3 regions of the Clostridium sp. CTA-19 genome follow, and region 3 is predicted to be linked to each of the others. Evidence: a T-box and tRNA genes for the amino acid it is inferred to sense, from the RefSeq annotation. Region 3 holds a T-box; the other regions hold tRNA genes.
What was found. A T-box is a leader RNA that pairs with one kind of tRNA and senses whether it is charged. The one in region 3 lies ahead of trpS (tryptophan--tRNA ligase), so its partner is inferred to be a tRNA-Trp.

Region 1 (4,327 bases), on a different contig from region 3:
TCTAAAGTTGAAACAGATACAAAAGGCTTATTTAAAGCCTGTGCTAATCCTTTTATTGTAGACATTCCAACTCTAAGACCAGTAAATGAGCCTGGTCCTTTAGAAACAACAAACCCATCAACATCATTTAATGTTAAATTTGTATTTTTAAAAAGTTGGTCAATCATTGGCATAAGAATTGATGAATGCTGTTTTTTATTATTAATATTAATTTCACCAATTAGTGCATCATTTTTTAGTAGTGCAGCTGTAGCGCATTCTGTTGCACAATCTAAGCTAAGAATTATCATAGTGTTAACTCCTTTATATAATCATATCTTTTACCTTGATGTTTAATAGTTACTTTTCTAAATGAAGACCCTAATTGAGGTACTTTCTCAAGTAATATAGTTAAATTGTCTTGAGGAATTAATTCTTCAATGTAGTTAGCCCATTCTATAACGCTAACGCCATTGCCAAATATATATTCATCAAAGCCAATAGCAGCTATTTCATCAGGATCGTTTACTCTATAAACATCAAAATGATAAAATTTTAATCTTCCATCGTCATATTCGTTAACAATGTTAAAGGTGGGACTAGTTATACTTTCATTTATTTCAAGACCTAGGGCAATTCCTTTAGTTAAATGAGTTTTTCCAGTTCCTAAATCACCAATAAGGCAAATAATGTCCCCACTATTGCAAAGCTTGCCAATTTGAATACCGAGTTTTTGAGTTTCTTCTACAGTATTAACGATAAATTCCATTACGTTCACCTCATATAATATTTTAGCCCAAAAATAATAAAAAGAAAAGAAAATACACAAACTCTTAATTTTTTATTAGTTTTATAATAGTAAAATTTGTACATATTATATTTATAAAGAAATAAAGTGAAAATGTTACAAATAAAGTTTATTTAAATATATATTTTAGTAAAGATTTTATGCTAATTAACATAAGCTAAATAGAGCTATAAATTTAAAATAGCAATATCCACTTGATATTTATAAAGTTTAGAAAATAATGTATAATTAAATAATATATAATATTCTGAAAAAAGTATTATTAATATAAATTTAAACTATAAACTAGTATTTTATACACTGATTAATGAAAGAATATTAAGAAAATACAATTGATTACGAAAATTACCATAACTATCCATTAATGCATGGTTTTGTTTAACTTAAAAATTCTAAGTTAATAATGATGTAAATAAAAATTATAAATTGGAATCCTCTATGGCGTTTAATAACAGATTTAAAATAATTAAAAAATAAAGTGTAAATTTTGCAGTCTTATAGTGAAACAAGCTCGCATTTAAATTTATTTGTGAAGTGTAAAAAAACTTTGGTCTAAATATATTTTTATATTTAAGATATTTACGAGTATGTATTCACTTTAGAGGTATTAAAAATCTATGAAATAAGATTTTGAAACCTTATAAAAACTAAAAATAAAATAGAGATAGGGAGGAAAAAAATGTTTGTAAGTAACTTGATGTTAACCAGAGATAAGTTAGTAACGGCTTTGCCCAAAATGACTATAGGTGAAGCTTTAGAACTTATGGAAAAACACGGATTTCTATCAATTCCAGTAGCAGAAGGGGATGAATTTCTAGGTGTCATATCAAAAGAAAAAATCTATACTTATTATTATGAAAAAAGTGTAGAAAGAGAATGTCTTTTATCAGATTTTTTAGTGGAAAATGTAATGAGAACTGATGTTCCAGTTATAAAACCATTGGAACAAGTTGAAGAAGCTGCATATTTTTTAGAAACTAAAAATGTTTCTTTTTTAGCAGTAGTAGACAATAGAGAAGTATTTAAAGGCATAGTAACTCACTATGGAATATTTCATCAATTCACAGAATTGTTTGGTTTAAATAAGGGTAATCGTTTAGCTGTAATAGCTCATGACATTCCAGGCCAAATATCAAAGTTATCTAAAATAATAACAGAAAACAAAGGTGACATAATGAGTTTTGTAGTAGTAGATCCTAAAAGCAAAACAGAAGTTAAAGAAATTGTAGTAAGGCTAAAAACAGATAATTTCGATGAAATATTATCAAAAGTTAAATCAGCAGGATTTAAAATTTTATAGTTTAAATAAAGTCATACCTAAACTTTAGGTGTGATTTTATTTTGAAAATATATTGACAAAACATAAAATGTTATGCTAGAATATTTATTGTTATAGGGGTATAGCTCAATTGGTAGAGTAGCGGTCTCCAAAACCGTTGGTTCCGGGTTCAAGTCCTCGTGCCCCTGCCATGAAATCAGTAGCAAAGCTACTGATTTTTTTATGCAGAAAAACAAATAAATCTTACCTATAATAATAATAAAAACTAAAATATTAAAAAATTATACCACTCACTTTAGTTTGTAGATACTGAAATTATAATTCTATAAAATATCATTTAAAAATTTTAGTACATCCAAATGAATATCATCTTTATTTAGTTCGTTTAAAAGTTCATGTCTTGCACCAGGATATAAAATCATATCTACGGAGTTTATTCCATGGTGCAGTAAACTTTTTTGCAATTTTTTAACACCATTACCCATAAGCCCAACAGGATCTTCACTTCCACTTATAAGTAATATAGGTAAAGATTTAGGAATCATAGATAAATTTTCACTTTTATGATTACGTTTTAGTCCTTTTAATAAGTAATAAAAATATGAATTAGAATGTATAGCTCCACATAAAGGGTCATCTATATATTTATCGACTTCTGCTGTATTTCTAGTGAGCCAATCAAAATTTGTTCTTATAGGTTTAAATTTATTATTAAAATTACCAAAACTTAATTTGTCCATAAATTTAGCAGGGGTTTTCTCACCATGTTTTTTCATTTGATATTTAGCTAGTTTTTCTGCAAAAGAAAATAATAGTTTTTGATTACCATTACTTCCACATAAGATTAAGCCATTAAGTTCTTTGCCAAAAAGTTCAGAATATCGAAGAGATAAAAAAGAGCCCATACTATGGCCGAAAAGAAATATAGGAAGATTAGGATTTTCTTTTTTTATTAATTCCGTTACATCTTTTAAATTATCTACCATTAAATGAAAAGCATCACCTTTCCCCATATAACCTAAATTATTAGGGCTAGTTTTGCCATGACCTCGATGGTCATTTGCATAAACAATAAATCCATTATCATTTAAAAGCTTAGCAAAATTATCGTATCTAAGTCCATGTTCTGCCATACCATGAGAAATTTGAACTATTCCTTTAGGTGAAGAAACGTCACAGTCCCATTTATAAATATGAATATTTTTATCTTTTTTGTCCTTTATAAAAAATGTACTTAAAGTCATAATATCAATCCCTTCTCTAGTTTTAATATTAATAAATTTTATGATCGATTATATTGAAATAAACCAATTATCGCAATATATAGGGTTCCAAGTTGACTTTTTAAATTATCCATTCCAAAACTTGGATACCTAAAATAGTGAGACATGCTCTGAATCACTTAGAATTCAACACTACATTTTGTATGAAAATATTTTAAAGTTGTTGAATAAATTTAAATTGGAGATTGTATCCCTATACAATAGGGATACAATCTCAAACTTAAATTTATACATTAAGAAAATTTTTTAGTGTATAAATTTAAGCCATAAGGTGTACCCTATATAATATAATATACCAAAATATATTAAATTTAATAATCATAGGTAAATAAAAAGTATAATAAAACTAATTATATAGTATAAAACTACACATAATATAATAAAATTTACAAAAAGTTAGTTTAAAAAATCAGAAAATTTGATATAATATAAATATAGAAAAAATTATACAAAATTTATGATATAAGCGTTTTTTATAGTACATAAATAAAGTTTATAACATATAATACATAAAGTTTACCGCTGATTAAAATACAGAATTAATCATTTAGTATAGGCGAGGGGGAAGTGTTATGCCTGACAATTTGATAGACTATAAGGACTTTAGAGAAAGGTGTTTTTCAATATTTCCAACTATGGAAACTGAAAGATTTCTATTGCTAAAATGTGATAAGGCCTATGAAAAAGATTATGAGAGTTTATTATCAGATGATGAAGTTATGAAATACTCAGGAACTGAAATTTTTGATTTAAAAAAACAAATAAAGTTATATTTAGAGCATTTAATAAATGATTATAGCAATAAAAAAGGTATACATTGGGTAATCATTGATAAAGTTCATTATAAATTTATAGGAGAAATAGGAATATATAATTTAGATTTGTATTCTAATAGATGTGAAATAGGATATACCATATTAAAAAAATACTGGAGAAACAAGGTAGCTACTGAATGTATAAAAAGGGTTTTAAAATTTG
Region 2 (4,327 bases), on a different contig from region 3:
TCTTTTCTATTTGAAGAAGATTTAATGCTAGAATTCTTTTTAACTTTTATATGACTAATATCAACTTTATAATTATCAATGGCATCAACTAACTTAGGGTTTTTACTTGTATATTTATTTAAATATCGTTCATAATAAATTTTTAAAGCTCCAGCTATAGGAATAGCTATAAGCATACCTATCATTCCATAGAGCTTTCCACCAACACTAAGTGCAAGTAAACAAGCTACAGGGTTTATGCCAATGCTATTAGATGACATTTTAGGTCCAAGCCAATTTCCATCAATTTGTTGTAACACAAACAGCCAAATTAAAACTATTAAAGCTGTCATAGGATTGAAGAATATATTTAGTACTACACCAAACACTATACCAACAAAAGGTCCAAAGTAAGGTACCATATTAGTTATACCAAATACTACTGAAATTAAAACTATATATTGAGATTTTATAAATATAAGGCCTATAAAACAAGCTATTCCAACTATAGTAGATTCTACTGCTCTGACCCATAAATAAGTACCTAACATATAATTCACAGCGTGGAAAAATTCTAAAAGTTTTTTTCCTAATCTTTCTCTAAAAATTATAAACAACCATTTTCTTGAAGACTTAACAAATGTCTCTTTATAAAATAAATAATAAACAGCTATAATTAATGCAAATACCCAATTAACTATAGATAAAGTAACAGTTACTAATGATGCTAAAGCTGTATTAAAGAAAGTTGTAGACCAGTTACCAAGATTTTCCAATATATTGATTTTATTTGCAATTTCCATTGTGAGTTCACTATTTATAGCATTATTAAACCATTTTTCTGAAATTCTAACCATCTCAGGTATAGAGTTAATAAGAGTTGTAATATTAGAAACTATTCCTGGAACTAAGTAAATTGCACAAAGTACTAAAACAAGAGTTACAAGAATCAAAGTAGAAAGTAAACTTATCCCTCGTGATAAATTAAGTTTGTTTTCAAAAACTTTCATTATAGGATTAAGCACATAAGCAATTATTGCAGCCAATATAAATGGCCAAAGTATGCCTAATAATAAATCATATAAGTTAAATAATATATAATAATTATCTATAATTTTAACGCCTATGTAAGCACATAAAATAATCAATAATATATAGAGATTAGCATTAAATTTTTCTTTTAAATCTTTAAATTTGTTCAAAATCAACCCACCTTTAATTTTTTTGAATATTAAAAACTTTAATTTTAATTAAAGTTGATTACAATTATATAATCAATGTTATTTAAGTTAAAAGTATAAGAATTTTTGATCTGAATTTAATTTACATGTGTCTACTTAAAACTATTTTGTATGCAAAACTTAATATTTATACCAATTTAGACTCAAAATTATAATTCTTATCTAAAACTATAATAATACAAAAGGGAGTTTTATTCTATACAAAAATAAATTTACTTAATATTGACATAATCTATACAAAATGTTAATATAACAAATGTAATAATTAATATAGGGGTATAGCTCAATTGGTAGAGTAGCGGTCTCCAAAACCGTTGGTTCCGGGTTCAAGTCCTCGTGCCCCTGCCATAAAAATCAGTAGCGGTTGCTACTGATTTTTTTTATGTAAAAAAAACATAACAAAAAGAAAATAAATGTAGAATTTTATTTTTGCTTTTGCTATAATCAAAAGTAATGATTTTTGTTAATGTTTAATGGCATTTAAATGTTATATAGTTTACTTATACTTTTATGTACAGATTTAGACATAGAATTTAAGTTATAGACTAAAAAGAATCATATAAAACAATATTTATTTTAAAAATCAAAAATGTCTTAAAACTAAATATATTACATATGCTATATATAACTAAGACTATGGATTTTAAATAAATTTAAGTTTAAATTTTACAAGTAAATTTTAATTTTACAGGTAAGTTTTATTTTTTATAATAGGTATATTTACTAATATGGAAAAATTGTTGCAAAACAATAAACCAATTATTAAAAATAGATACGAGAAGGGGTTAATTATGTTAGGTTAACACTTTAGAATTTATTCTAAATTTATAAATTAGTTCATAATCAATTTATATTAGCTAATGCTGAATAAGTTATGAGTACTAATATCCCCTGCAATAAAAATGCAAGGGATTTTTATTTTGTTAATAATTAGGTATATTAAGGAAAGAATGTTATTTCCGGTATATTCCTTAAAAAATATATAAATAAAAAATATTAGAAAGCAGGGGTGATTTTCTTGATTGATGTAATGGTTCAATTAAAAGGAATAAGCAAAGGATTTTTAGAAAGCGATTTTTTGGCAGTGGATAATGTCTCCTTAGATATAAGAAAGGGTGAATTTCTAACTGTTCTAGGACCTAGTGGCTGTGGCAAAACTACTACACTAAGAATGATAGCAGGGTTTGAAAATCCTACAAAAGGTGAGATTTTTATAGACGGAGAGGAAATTTCAAAAGTACCACCATATAAAAGATGTGTAAATACAGTTTTTCAAAGCTATGCACTATTTCCACATATGAACATTTATGAAAATATAGCATTTGGACTAAGGGTTAAAAATGTAAAAGATAGTGAAGTAAAAGAAAAAGTGCATGAAATGCTGAAAATGGTTCAACTTGAAGGCTTTGAAAAAAGGATGCCTAGCGAACTTTCAGGAGGTCAAAAACAAAGGGTTGCAATAGCAAGAGCGGTAATAAATAATCCGAAAGTATTACTTTTAGATGAACCTTTAGGAGCTTTAGATTTAAAGTTAAGAAAACAAATGCAGCTTGAATTAAAACAGCTTCAAAGAAAGCTTGGAATAACATTTATATATGTTACTCATGACCAAGAAGAGGCGCTAACAATGTCAGATAGAATAGTAGTAATGAACAATGGTGTTATAGAACATGTAGGAACACCTTCAGAAATTTATGAAAAACCTAGAACAAAATTTGTGGCAAACTTCATTGGTGAAACGAATTTATTTGAGGGAACTGTGTTAGAAAGAGGAGAAGAATTATATCTTGTAGATAACAAATTTGGAGAAGATATTCTCATAGGACATACTGAGAATTCTATTACAGAGGAAATTTGTTTAGCTATTAGACCAGAAAGAATAAAACTTTCTAACAATATAGATAATGGAATGGTCGGAATAAAAGTAAAAGTAAAAGAAAGAATTTATAATGGTTCTGTAATAAAAACTGTTGTTACAACTGAAAATGGAACAGAGTTTATTGTAGCAGAGCCTATAAGTCAAGTTTATTCATTAGAAGAGCAGAATAAACCAAATATATTTGCTATATGGAATCCTAAACATGCAGTGGTGGTTCAATAATGTTAGAGAAAACAAAGGAAGTTAATAAGCTTCACAAAAATAGAAACAATTTAAAATCACTATTAGCTACAGTAGGACCCGTAACTTTGTGGTTAGTGACTTTTTTTGTTGTGCCACTTACAATTGTATTTTTGTTTAGTTTTCTATCAAGAGGTGAATACGGAGAAGTTCAATTACCTTTAACAATAGAAAATTATAAAAGACTGTTATCACCAATATATTTACAAATACTTTGGAAAACAGTTTTAATAGGAATTTTAACAACTGTTGGATGTTTAATTATAGGGTATCCATTTGCATATTTTATTGGAAGAGCAAAAAAAAAGTATAGGTCTATATTATTACTTTTAGTGATATTACCATTTTGGACAAATTCATTAGTTCGTACTTATGCATGGATAATACTTTTAAGGACAGAAGGGGTAATAAATACATTATTACTAAAAATTGGAATGATATCATCACCAATACAAATGTTATATACTGACGGAGCTGTACTTTTAGGTATGGTGTATATTATGTTACCTTTTATGATACTTCCTATATATACATCAATTGAAAAATTAGATATGAGTTATATAGAAGCAGCTAGTGATTTAGGAGCATCACCAGTTAAAACTTTTAAAGATGTAACATTACCGCTTACAAAACCAGGAATAATAGCTGGATGTATGCTAGTGTTTATACCAACTTTAGGATATTTCTTTATTTCTGACTTGATGGGTGGAAGTAAAACAATGTTAATATCTAATTTGATAAAAAATCAGTTTTTAACATCTAGAGATTGGCCTTTTGGAGCAGCTATAGCAGTAGTATTAATATTACTTATGTTAATAGCAATAGGACTATATTTTAAAGCAACAAAAGGTAAAGATGCCTCTAAGGAGGTCTTATAGAAATGAAAAACAAAATGAGTATAATATCAAAAATATACACTACATTAATATATATGTTTTTATATTTACCGATTGTAGTACTTATAGTATTTTCTTTTAATAGCTCAAAA
Region 3 (4,327 bases):
TAACTAAATTCTACTTTTGTATCATAAACGATTAGTACATTTAAATAATCTTCTTTTGCTTTTGTATCTATTCCTAAAGAACATGTAGTTATAAAAAATGCTAATAAAATTAATATATATTTCTTAAACATCATATTCTAATTCCTTATCAGCCATTTCTTTAAATTCAAAGGCATTTTTTATATCATTTTTATATTCTACTGTTGAAATTTTCATTTCCAAATTTATATTTTTATCTTTATTTTTAGATTTTAAATCTAGATTTTCTATATTTTTTCTTATTTTTTCACTAATTACATTAGATTCTTTAAGATTAGTTTCAATTAATAATACAGCAAAAGTGTTTTCATTTAACATGTACTTCGTATCTTCTATCCTTGCTGATTTAACTATAGATTTACTTATCATATTAAATAATTTTTTAATTTTTTCTTTTCCAAAATAGCTTAAAAGTTCATCATAATAAGTTATTTTAATAATCATTAATACAAAAGGTCTATTATATTTTTTCGACCTAATTATTTCTCTTTCTAAATCATTATAAAAACCTCTGCTATTACCTAATCCTGTTTCTTTATCTATAGTTATCAACTCATCAACTTCTTCTTTTAATTCCTTTTCCAACCCCTGTAACTCATTTATGTTGTAAGATATTTTTCCTATAGTAAACGAAATTATAGGTATAAAAAATAACCACAAATAAACATTTAATTCTATAGTTTTTGATAAAGTTATATTAGTGTATATAAAATATGTAGCATAAATAAATATAACAAAAGCACTACTCAACATTCCCCAAATAGTACCTTTTAAATATGAAATAATAATAATTAAAGACATGGCTCCAAGCATAATAAAATCTATTACACTATTTCTATCCATATAAAAATATAAAAAACTAAAAATAATAAAAATTTCTACTATAAAAATAGTAAAATATATATCTAAATTTACCGATTTATCATTCACTATATAGTCGTTGTCAAAGGCCTATAAATACTTATAATTTTTCTTTTTTACTCCTTTAATTTATCCATTTTTTATAAAATATCAATAGTTTTGACTAACTTCCTCCTTTCTTTGTTTTCTTTGTCTATTATTTGCTTGTTAGTAATCATTAATTCATAATATTGAATGTTATTTTTATAATTGCTCATTAAAAAATTTTAAACACTATAATCTAAAGATTTTAAATATGATAATTAAAAATAAAAAAACAGCTTTAAAGCTGTTTTTTTACATTTGAATAAATCCTATTTTTCTTTTCATTTTTGAAAGGGTTTTATTAGCTACATATCTTGCTTTTTCCGCACCTTTTGTATAAATTTCTTCAAGTTCTTTTTTATTTTCTAATAACTCTTTTACTTTAGTTTGAACTGGCTCTAATTCTTCTACTATAGCTTCCCCTACATCCTTTTTAAATTGTGCATATCCTTGACCTTTATATTTTTCTTCTATTTCTTCCATAGTCATATTTTTTATAGCACCTAATATTGTCATTAAATTTTTAACACCTGGTTGCTCATCACTATATCTTACCTCACCGATACTATCTGTAACTGCTCTTGAAATTTTCTTTCTAATTACATCTGGTGGGTCCATTATTAATATATAGCAATTTGGATTTTCTTCTGATTTTGACATTTTCTTTTCTGGATTTTGTAAATCCATTATTTTAGCACCTGCTTTTGGAACATATGCCTCTGGAATTTTAAATGTTGGACTATAGGTTTTATTAAATCTCTCTCCAATATCCCTTGCAAGTTCTAAGTGCTGTACTTGGTCTATTCCAACAGGTACTACATCGCTTTGATATAAAAGTATGTCTGCTGCCATTAACACTGGATAGTTAAATAAACCTGCACTTATACTATCTCCACTTTTCTTTGCTTTATCTTTATACTGAGTCATTCTTGAAAGCTCACCCATATAGCTATTACAAGTTAAAAGCCATGAACATTCACTGTGTGCTGGTACATGTGATTGTATGAACATAGTATTTTTCTCTGGAATAATTCCTGATGCTATATAAATAGCTAAAATTTCTAAAGTTCTTTTTCTAAGATCTGCTGGCTTTTGTTGAACTGTAATAGCATGTAAATCTACTACACAAAAATAGCACTCATATTCTTCTTGAAGTTTAACCCAATTTTTTATAGCTCCTAAATAGTTTCCTAATGTTAAATCACCTGATGGTTTAATTCCACTAAATATAACTTTTCTTTTTTCTTCCATAATCAATACCTCCAATATATATTTTAAAATTAATTCTTATTACATATAATTTTTTATTTTAAATAAAAAAACAAAAGCCCTATAGAATTAATCTATAGGGCGTCAATAACGCGGTACCACCTAATTTTAGCTTTAAAAGCTACTCTACTCTTAGATACATAATAATATCCTACCTCTATAACGTGAGGACACGTCAAAGACTACTATGTATTTCGCCTTTGCTCTCAGAGACCCATTCAACTTAATCATAATTGTGATAATTCCACCGTCTATCACTCTCTTTAAATTTGTTTTTAAGTTTACTTACTTCTCTTCATAGATTTATGATTTTATAACAGTATACTCCTGATATTTGTTTTGGTCAATGTTTTTTATTAATTTAGTATTTTTTTTTTATTTATAGCCAAAATAATTATGAACCACTAATAAATTATTTCATTTTTATACAAATAAGGAGTTGATTATATGACTAAAGATAAGAAAACAAATTATGCACCTAACTTAAGAAACTATTTGGATGCACCACTTAATAAAACTAAATGTTTTTCAAAAAAAGATTATATAGAACTTCCAGACAATGTTACTAATCCTATTGTAGCAAATAATATATCTAATGCAGAATTTGATTATACTTATAATCGTGGAGAAGATATACCTACTACTGAAAATAAAGAAGATTAGTATATACTTTTTTTATATCTTAAAATAAGTTCTACACTTATTTTAAGATATTTTTATTTACTTTAAAGATTAATTTCATGTTAATAATGTAAATTTTTATATTTTATTGAAGATAATTACTCCACAGTTGATATAATGATTATTAAAAGGCTAAGGAGTGGTAACTTGAAAAATTTCAAATTTTTTATAGTTATATTGTATATTTTTTCCACTATTTTTCTTTTTGGATCTACTCCTACTCCTACTAAACAGCAACTAGTCATTGAGGACTTTCTAAACAGTATATATTCTTTTAAAAATGATGAAATTCCCATTGTATTACAACATAATTCCATATATCCTAAAGACTCATTTTTATCAAGAGTCAAACCTTATATGACCAAAAATTCATATGATAAACTCACTTCTAAAAAACTTCAAAATAAATACGTAAAATTAGCTGTTGACATGGGCTTTGATAGTGAATGCGATATAATTAAAATAACTAAAGTAGGAAAAAGTAATAATTATGATTACTTTATAAAAGTGCACGTAATTTTTAGTGATACTTGTACTAAAGAATCCTATACAATCAAAGGCTCTATTTCTTTAAATAACGATAGACAGAAACCTAAAATTAATATTTGCCCTAATATTTCTATACCTAGTATTGGTTCTAGTACTCTAACATCTAAATTAGTATAGTTCTTATTTCTGTTTTTCATTATATATAAACTAATTTTTATTAACACTACAAAAATGAAGGTGTCTTATCAAAATAAAATTCTACTTTGAAATACACCTTCATTTGATTAATTTTTTACATACCATTTTTATTGATTTTTAATTCTATAAATTAAGCTATGTTCACCATTCTCATATCTTATAAAATTACTTTTTATTAAATTCCCGTCTAAGTAAATTCCATTTTCTTCACCGTACTCCACATTTATTATATATGTGCTCTTATCTGTTTTATGCGTTATAGTATATTTTTTAAAAGGTATGTTTTTTAAAGGTTCTATTGTAAATCCTTTCCCATCTTTAAGTCTAAATCCTAATATTGCCTCTATGGCTACTTTATACATCCATGAAGCACTTCCTGTATAATAGGTCCATCCTCCTCTTCCATTATGAGGAAATGAAGAGTACACATCTGCACACATCACATATGGTTCGACTTTATATTTATTAGCAGTACTAAAATCTTTGCTGTGATTTATTGGATTTATCATATTGAAAAGTTCTACAGCCTTTTCTCCTTCATTTAAAACAGCATATGCTAGTATAGTCCAAATAGCACCATGAGTATACTGCCCACCATTTTCTCTAACGCCTGGAATATAACCTTTTATATAGCCTGGTTCTAAGTTTGATTTATCAAAAGATGGAGTTAAAAGCATTATTATGCCTTCTTGTTTGTTTATTAAGT

Region 1: it has a tRNA-Trp gene. The T-box ahead of trpS (tryptophan--tRNA ligase) is inferred to sense a tRNA for this amino acid. The anticodon was not compared.
Region 2: it has a tRNA-Trp gene. The T-box ahead of trpS (tryptophan--tRNA ligase) is inferred to sense a tRNA for this amino acid. The anticodon was not compared.

Annotation. Positions count from the first base shown of each region.
Region 1 covers NZ_BAAABH010000013.1:24,570-28,896, reverse strand. Annotated here, with positions in the region: gene tsaB (tRNA (adenosine(37)-N6)-threonylcarbamoyltransferase complex dimerization subunit type 1 TsaB) at 1-290, opposite strand, end outside; gene tsaE (tRNA (adenosine(37)-N6)-threonylcarbamoyltransferase complex ATPase subunit type 1 TsaE) at 287-748, opposite strand; gene ACYUE0_RS08870 (CBS domain-containing protein) at 1,467-2,087, shown strand; tRNA gene ACYUE0_RS08865 (tRNA-Trp) at 2,182-2,257, shown strand; gene ACYUE0_RS08860 (lysophospholipase) at 2,390-3,310, opposite strand; gene ACYUE0_RS08855 (GNAT family N-acetyltransferase) at 3,922-4,327, shown strand, end outside.
Region 2 covers NZ_BAAABH010000013.1:19,968-24,294, reverse strand. Annotated here, with positions in the region: gene ACYUE0_RS08850 (AI-2E family transporter) at 1-1,181, opposite strand, end outside; tRNA gene ACYUE0_RS08845 (tRNA-Trp) at 1,493-1,568, shown strand; gene ACYUE0_RS08840 (ABC transporter ATP-binding protein) at 2,239-3,321, shown strand; gene ACYUE0_RS08835 (ABC transporter permease) at 3,321-4,217, shown strand; gene ACYUE0_RS08830 (extracellular solute-binding protein) at 4,220-4,327, shown strand, end outside.
Region 3 covers NZ_BAAABH010000016.1:58,251-62,577, reverse strand. Annotated here, with positions in the region: gene ACYUE0_RS10285 (DUF2334 domain-containing protein) at 1-134, opposite strand, end outside; gene ACYUE0_RS10280 (GGDEF domain-containing protein) at 124-969, opposite strand; gene trpS (tryptophan--tRNA ligase) at 1,237-2,235, opposite strand; T-box leader at 2,328-2,561, opposite strand; gene ACYUE0_RS10270 (hypothetical protein) at 2,701-2,916, shown strand; gene ACYUE0_RS10265 (hypothetical protein) at 3,082-3,600, shown strand; gene ACYUE0_RS10260 (GH36-type glycosyl hydrolase domain-containing protein) at 3,729-4,327, opposite strand, start outside.